2 linked regions of the Hoeflea algicola genome follow. The protein of the gene in region 1 interacts with the protein of each later gene in a pairwise test. Links are inferred from orthologs where the notes say so. Each region holds a gene or a part of one and is shown on either strand. Other genes may lie near its edges. The genes, in order: trkA and ptsN.

Region 1 (3,226 bases):
GTTCGCGTGCGGAATGAATCGCCATGGCCGAAATCCGGTAAACCTTGAAGCCGCCGGTGGTCGAATAGATTCCACCGCCTACAAGCACGATCAGAAGCACGATGATTTCAGGCCAGAGCGCAAGCACGCCTGGCCTGCTTTCAATTCCGCTGGTGGCGATCAGCGAGGTTGCCGCAAGCAGGCTTTCGGCAAACACCGGTCCCAATTCAGCCCCGCCCGAGACTGCTGACAGCCGTGCGGCAAACAGCACTGCGAACACCAGAATTGCCGAGCCGATGATGATCGCTTCTGGATTGGCAGCAATGAAGTGTTTGGGTGTACGCAACAAACGCCGCCGCCAGAACACGCTCACCGTCCCGACAGCCAGCCCAACCGCAAGCACGATCTGCGCCATCGGGCCAGCATGTTGCTCAAGCGCGCCGTCAAATGGCAGGAACCCGCCGGTGGCAATCGCCACCATCGACATCATTGCTGCAAACGGCCCCGCCACGCCCGCCAGCATCAGCGCGATGAAAACGATAAGCGTCATCAGAAGATATTGCCAGAATACGTCGCGGAAACCGGCAAGATCGATGGTCATGTCGCTGGAATGCCCGGTAACAACGCGTCGATCACCGGCAGGCAACCCGCCAAATCCGCCGGGCGCCAGTACGTGAATGATCGATACCAGCGCCAGAAAGCCGCCATACCACTCCACCGAGGCCCGCCAGAACAGGATCGCCCGCGGTGCGGTCTCACGCGTCAATAACGTCGAGCCGGACGTGGTCAGCGCCGACACCGCCTCGAACCAGGCGTCGATCCAGGACAGCCCGGCCAGTGTCTTGAACGAGATCGCCGCGACGATTGGCAACAAGAACCAGACCGCAACCAGCGCAAGATAACCCGATGAACGGCCGAGCCGCCTTGGAAACCCGGCAATCGAGCCGAGCACCATCAGCGCAGCAAACACACCCAGCGAACTGACCAGCAGCATCGAAAACGCGAGATCGCGCATGCCATCGGCGATCGCAAACAGCACCGCCGGCGCCATCATGGCGAACAGGCCGCCGACAGAGACCGCCAGCACGTGAAGGATGCCGAGCATGGAGCTAGAAGAATTCGAGGCTGACGCGGAACATCTGTTCCACATGGCGCACCGAATCCAGCGCCGCGAACATCACCACCCGGTCCTTGGCCTTGATCTTCTGTGATCCGTCGGGCCTGATCACCTGCTTGTCGCGATAGATCGCGCCGATACGCACGCCATCGGGCAGATCCAGATTGCGCAGCGGCTTGCCGACCAGCGGCGAGGTCTCCAGCGCTTCGGCCTCGATCACTTCAGCCGAGCCCTTTTGCACCGAATAGACCGCCCGAATGCGACCGCGGCGAACATGCTGCAGGATCTTCGAAATCGTCACCGCGCGTGGATTGATATGGGCATCGATGCCCAGCGTCTTGGTAAACCCCTGAAACGAGGGATTGTTGATCAAGGCCAGATTGGCCTTGCAACCCAGTCGCTTGGCCATCACCGAGGACAGGATGTTGACCTGGTCGTCATTGGTCAGCGCCACCATCAGATCGGCGTTCTGAATGTCTGCCTCGACGAGGATGTTCTGATCAAGTGACGAGCCGTTGAGCACGACGGTGCGCGAGAGCGAATCGGCAATCGAAACGGCGCGGGCGCGGTCGGCCTCGATGATCTTGACCTTGGTCTTGGGCTGTCGTTCCTCGATTGCGGCGGCGACGTAATAGCCGATATTGCCGCCGCCGGAGATGACGATGCGGCCGGCCTCCTGCTCCTCATGCCCGAACAGGCCAAGCGTGCGGCGAACGTGCTCACGGTCACAGACCACATAGGCCAGATCACCGGTTTCCAGCTGATCGGTGGAGTGCGGCACAAACAGCTTGTCATGGCGCCAGACGCCCACCACGGTGGCAATCAGATCGGGAAATAGTTCGCTGAGTTGCAACAGCGGCGTATTGACCACCGGGCAATCTTCAAGACACTCGATCGCCACCATCGCCACCTTGTCGTCGGCAAAGCGCACCGCGTCGGTGGCGCCGGGCAGCGCGATCCGGCGCAACACCATCTGGCCGACTTCGACTTCCGGCGAAATGATCACGTCGATGGGCATGTGATCGCGGGAAAACAGATCTGACCAGTGCGACTTGAGATAGGACTGGGCGCGGATGCGGGCAATCTTTGTCGGCACATTAAACAGCGAATGCGCAACCTGGCAGGCCACCATGTTGATCTCGTCATAAAGCGTGACGGCGATGATCATGTCGGCCTGATCGGCGCCGGCCTGGGCCAGCACGTCTGGATGGGCGCCGTGGCCGACATAGCTTCGCACATCCAGCGTGTCGCGGATCGCCTGGACCAGCGTCGCCGACGTATCAATCACCGATACGTCGTTATCCTCGGCGGCCAGACGTTCGGCGATTCCGTAACCCACTCGTCCCGCACCGCAAATGATGACCTTCATTGCCGTCTCCCTGCACGCTCTCTCATGCGTTTGTCACACATGCCGGCAGCAGCCAGCAAGCGCCGCTTATACGCCAAGCGATTTCAATTTGCGATGCAGCGCGGAGCGTTCCATGCCGACAAATTCCGCGGTGCGCGAGATGTTGCCGCCAAAGCGGTTGATCTGGGCAATCAGATAGTCGCGCTCGAACAATTCCCGCGCCTCACGCAACGGCAGCGTCATGATGTGGTTTGATCCCGCAGCCGAGGTCTTGGGCAACATGTCGGAGACATCGTCGGGCAGCATATCGGCGGTGATAACTGTATCTGGACCATCAGAGCGGGCCAAGATCATCAGCCGTTCCATATAGTTGCGCAATTGGCGAATATTGCCGGGCCAGGTGTGGGCCTGGATCACCGCCAACGCATCCTCGCCGATGCGGCGGTTTCTGATGCCTGCCTGTTCGGAAACCTGGCGCATGAATATGTCGACCAGGAACGGAATATCCTCACGCCGTTCGCTGAGCGAGGGTACCCGCAACGGCACCACAGCGAGCCGGTGGTAGAGATCTTCACGAAACTCGCCGTCGGCAATCAGCTGTTCGAGATTGCGCGCGGTCGAGGAGATGATTCTGACGTCTACCTTGACCCGCTTGGTGCCGCCGACGCGCTCGAATTGCTGGTCGACCAGCACCCGCAGGATCTTGTTCTGGGTGCCGCGCGGCATGTCGGCGACCTCATCGAGATAGAGAATGCCGCCATGGGCTTCCTCAAGCGCGCCCA
Region 2 (3,166 bases), 3.1 Mb from region 1 along the record:
TTGAATTCGGCCGAAGGGGTGATGTTGCCGCCCTCGAAATAACCGCCACCCATCAGCACGATTTGGCGCAGCCGAGCTGCGATGTCAGGAGCACGGGCAAATGCCATGGCAATATTGGTGAGCGGCCCCAGCGCGCAGAGGGTGACGCTCTTTTCCGGCTCGGTGCGCAGCGTTTCGATGATGAAATCAACTGCATGCCCGGACGCCAGCGGCTGGGCCGGGTCGAACAGCTCGACGCCATCAAGCCCGGTCTTGCCGTGCACATGCTCAGCGGTCACCAGCTTGCGCTTGAGCGGCGCCTCGGCGCCGGCGAAAACCGGGATGTCGGCGCGGCCGCAGATCTCCAGGACGATCCGCGCATTAAGCGCGGTGCGGGCCAGGGGCACATTGCCGGCGACGGCTGTAATGCCCACAACCTCGAGTTCAGGACTTGCCAGCGCCAGCATGATCGCCGCGGCGTCATCCTGTCCGGGATCGGTGTCGATGATGATCTTGCGCGGCGGCATGGCGGCTCCCTGAGGTGATGCGATTCGATTTTGCCAGATGATAAAGCACGTCAAACTCAAAAGGACCCGTCAGAATGTCCAGGGATGCTGATTATTTCCTCATATATGGCATGGCGGTGGCCCGAAATTGCTGCCGTCGTCTTGGTCCGCGCACCCCGCGTGGGTAGGTTCTTGCGTTGCGGCGATCAAGTTCCCATATTGAGGGCAAGCCGGATGCCGAATGCGGGTCCGGCGCCTGTCGCTTGAGAACGAGGACAAGCCATGTCACGCATGACGCCTTTTTCAAGCCCGCTGTTGCTGGGCTTTGATACAATGGAAAAGACCCTGGAGCGCATCGCCAAGGGGTCAGAGGGTTATCCGCCCTACAACATCGAACGAATTCGCGCCTCTTCGGACGGCACCAAGGTCGAACGGCTGAGGATCACGCTGGCTGTCGCCGGCTTCCGCGAGGAAGATCTCGACGTCACCACCGAAGAAAATCAACTGGTCATTCGCGGACGCCAATCCGATGCCGATGGGCGCGAATATCTGCACCGGGGCATTGCCGCACGGCAGTTCCAGCGCATGTTCGTGCTTGCCGAGGGCATGCAGGTGACCAGCGCAGAGCTCAAGAACGGCCTGCTGTCGGTAGACCTGATCCGCCCCGAGCCGGAACGCATGGTTCGAAAAATTAACATTTCGGTTCGAGACTGAACACCATGGTTCGATCCAACAGGACATTTCCTGCCACGAACAGGAGGAAATTATTATGATTGCCAAATCAGGAAAATCCCAATTATCTGCCCAGGATCTGGCGCTGCTCGGAGCCGGGAAAGTCGGCTACATCCGCAAGATGAACTCGGAAGACGTTACGGCCCGCTTCCCCGAAGCCCCGCAGCTTGACCCGGGACTTGAACTCTGGGCGCTGTTTGGCGCCGACGGCACGCCGATCCTGCTGACCGACAACCGTTCGAGCACGTTTTATCGCGCCGCCGAAGACGAGTTGAAAACCGTCAGCCTGCACTGATCTACAGCAGCGGCCGGGGCTATGGCGCCCCGGATGCAACGGCACGAAAAAACCAGTGGAATCCCGCTCAGGCGGCGTTGGAGGCCCGCTCTTCCGTCAGGAATGCGTAGAGCGAGGCTGCGTTGTCGGTGGCACGCAGCTTGGCGACCATGTCACTGTCGCGCATCACCCGGGCGATCCGTGACAGTGCCTTGAGGTGGTCGGCGCCTGCACCTTCGGGCGCCAGCAGCAGGAAGACCAGATCAACCGGCTGGTCGTCCAGCGATTCGAAATCGACCGGCTGGTCGAGCCGGGCGAACACGCCGACAATATGATCCAGCGTCGGCAGTTTGCCGTGGGGGATGGCAATGCCATTGCCAACACCGGTGGAACCGAGACGTTCGCGCTGCAGAATGACGTCAAACACCTCGCGCTCGGGAAGTCCTGTGACTTCCGAGGCTTTGGCCGCCAATTCCTGCAACAGCTGTTTTTTGGAGTTTGCCTTGAGCGCGGGCAGCACGGAGTTCTGCGCAATCAGATCAGCAAGCGCCATATCAAAATCCTCGTTTCAAGCCCGCTTTCCGGGCCTCGTGGTTGGCTCTGCGAAAACCACCGGCGGCGCGAAGTCCAAACTCCGCGCTGCCAATGGTCTGCTTTGTACCGGCCATAACGGTCAGGATTTAACGCCGCCAGCGTCAACCCATCCGATATTGCCGTCATTGCGGCGATAGACCACATTGAGGGCATCGTTGCCCGCATTGCGGAACATCAAGATCCGATCGTCTGTCATATCAAGCGCCATCACCGCGTCGGCCACACTCATGGTGACGAGCTGCTTGGTGCTTTCGGCGATAATCGCCGGAGAATAATCTTCAGGCACTTCTTCGGCGTCATCACCAGAGGAATCCACAACTGCATAGTGAAGCTGGGTCTGGTTCTGCTGGGCGTTGGCATAATGATCCTTGAGACGCCGCTTGTAGCGGCGCAGGCGCTTTTCAACCCGCTCTGCGGCGGCATCGAACGCCGGCTGCGGGTCCTGCGCTTCGCCGGTGGCGTGTAGCACCACACCGGTATCAAGGTGAATCTTGCAATCCGCCTGGAATCTTGATCCGGATTTTTCCACGGTGACATGGCTGGAAAAGCCGCCATCGTAGTATTTCCGGACGGCACCCGTGACGTGGTCCTCGATGCGGGTCCTGAAGGACTCGCCGATTTCCATATGTTTTCCTGACACTCGCACGTTCATGGATTGTCCCTTCTCATTGTCACTTGGGGAGTTCAGTCTAGGCCATGCTTCGCGCTCATCCAAGCGCCTGACGGCGGTCAATTGCCCCGGTCCATGCAATTTTTAACTTGACATAGCCGGGCTGACGGGCGGCGGATTTCCGTTTACCCAATGCGGGGCGGCTTCTACGCTGCACTGCACATAGTGTCAAGCGCAGCCCGATTTCTGGGCAATTCAGTTGCGTTATCAAGCAATTGCCGCAGGCCTATCAAAGTGCGGCTGCGCGCGCCCGGGCGCGTTTTTCGCGTCGGCGCTGAACCGAAGATGGAATAGCCATCGCCTCGCGGTATTTGGCCACAGTGCGACGGGCGATTTCCACACCTGACTGCTTGAGCAAACCTACCAGATCGTCATCCGAAAGGACCGCGGCAGGCTCTTCCTGCTCGACCA

Evidence for each region.
Region 2: the proteins of trkA (region 1) and ptsN interact in binary tests that used the Escherichia coli proteins (3 or more experiments, as listed by UniProt). The link is inferred for Hoeflea algicola from one-to-one orthologs.

The regions. Positions count from the first base shown.
Region 1 is NZ_JAOVZR010000001.1:657,116-660,341, reverse strand. What follows is about bases 278-3,182. They hold trkA (Trk system potassium transporter TrkA), read right to left. Parts: upstream 2,466-3,182; coding sequence 1,089-2,465; downstream 278-1,088. Other genes in these bases: ntrX (nitrogen assimilation response regulator NtrX), read right to left, coding at 2,532-3,182; OEG84_RS03330 (potassium transporter TrkG), read right to left, coding at 278-1,084. Outside these bases: more of OEG84_RS03330, read right to left, coding at 1-277; more of ntrX, read right to left, coding at 3,183-3,226. UniProt on the Escherichia coli protein: Part of the constitutive potassium transport systems TrkG and TrkH. May regulate the transport activity of TrkG and TrkH systems. Binds to NAD(+) and NADH.
Region 2 is NZ_JAOVZR010000001.1:3,715,040-3,718,205, reverse strand. The notes cover bases 313-3,157. They hold ptsN (PTS IIA-like nitrogen regulatory protein PtsN), read right to left. Parts: upstream 2,045-3,157; coding sequence 1,580-2,044; downstream 313-1,579. Other genes in these bases: rpoN (RNA polymerase factor sigma-54), read right to left, coding at 2,985-3,157; hpf (ribosome hibernation-promoting factor, HPF/YfiA family), read right to left, coding at 2,165-2,737; OEG84_RS18095 (BQ00720 family protein), read left to right, coding at 1,255-1,512; OEG84_RS18100 (Hsp20 family protein), read left to right, coding at 768-1,199; OEG84_RS18105 (nucleoside hydrolase), read right to left, coding at 313-506. Also shown: more of OEG84_RS18105, read right to left, coding at 1-312; more of rpoN, read right to left, coding at 3,158-3,166. UniProt on the Escherichia coli protein: Seems to have a role in regulating nitrogen assimilation.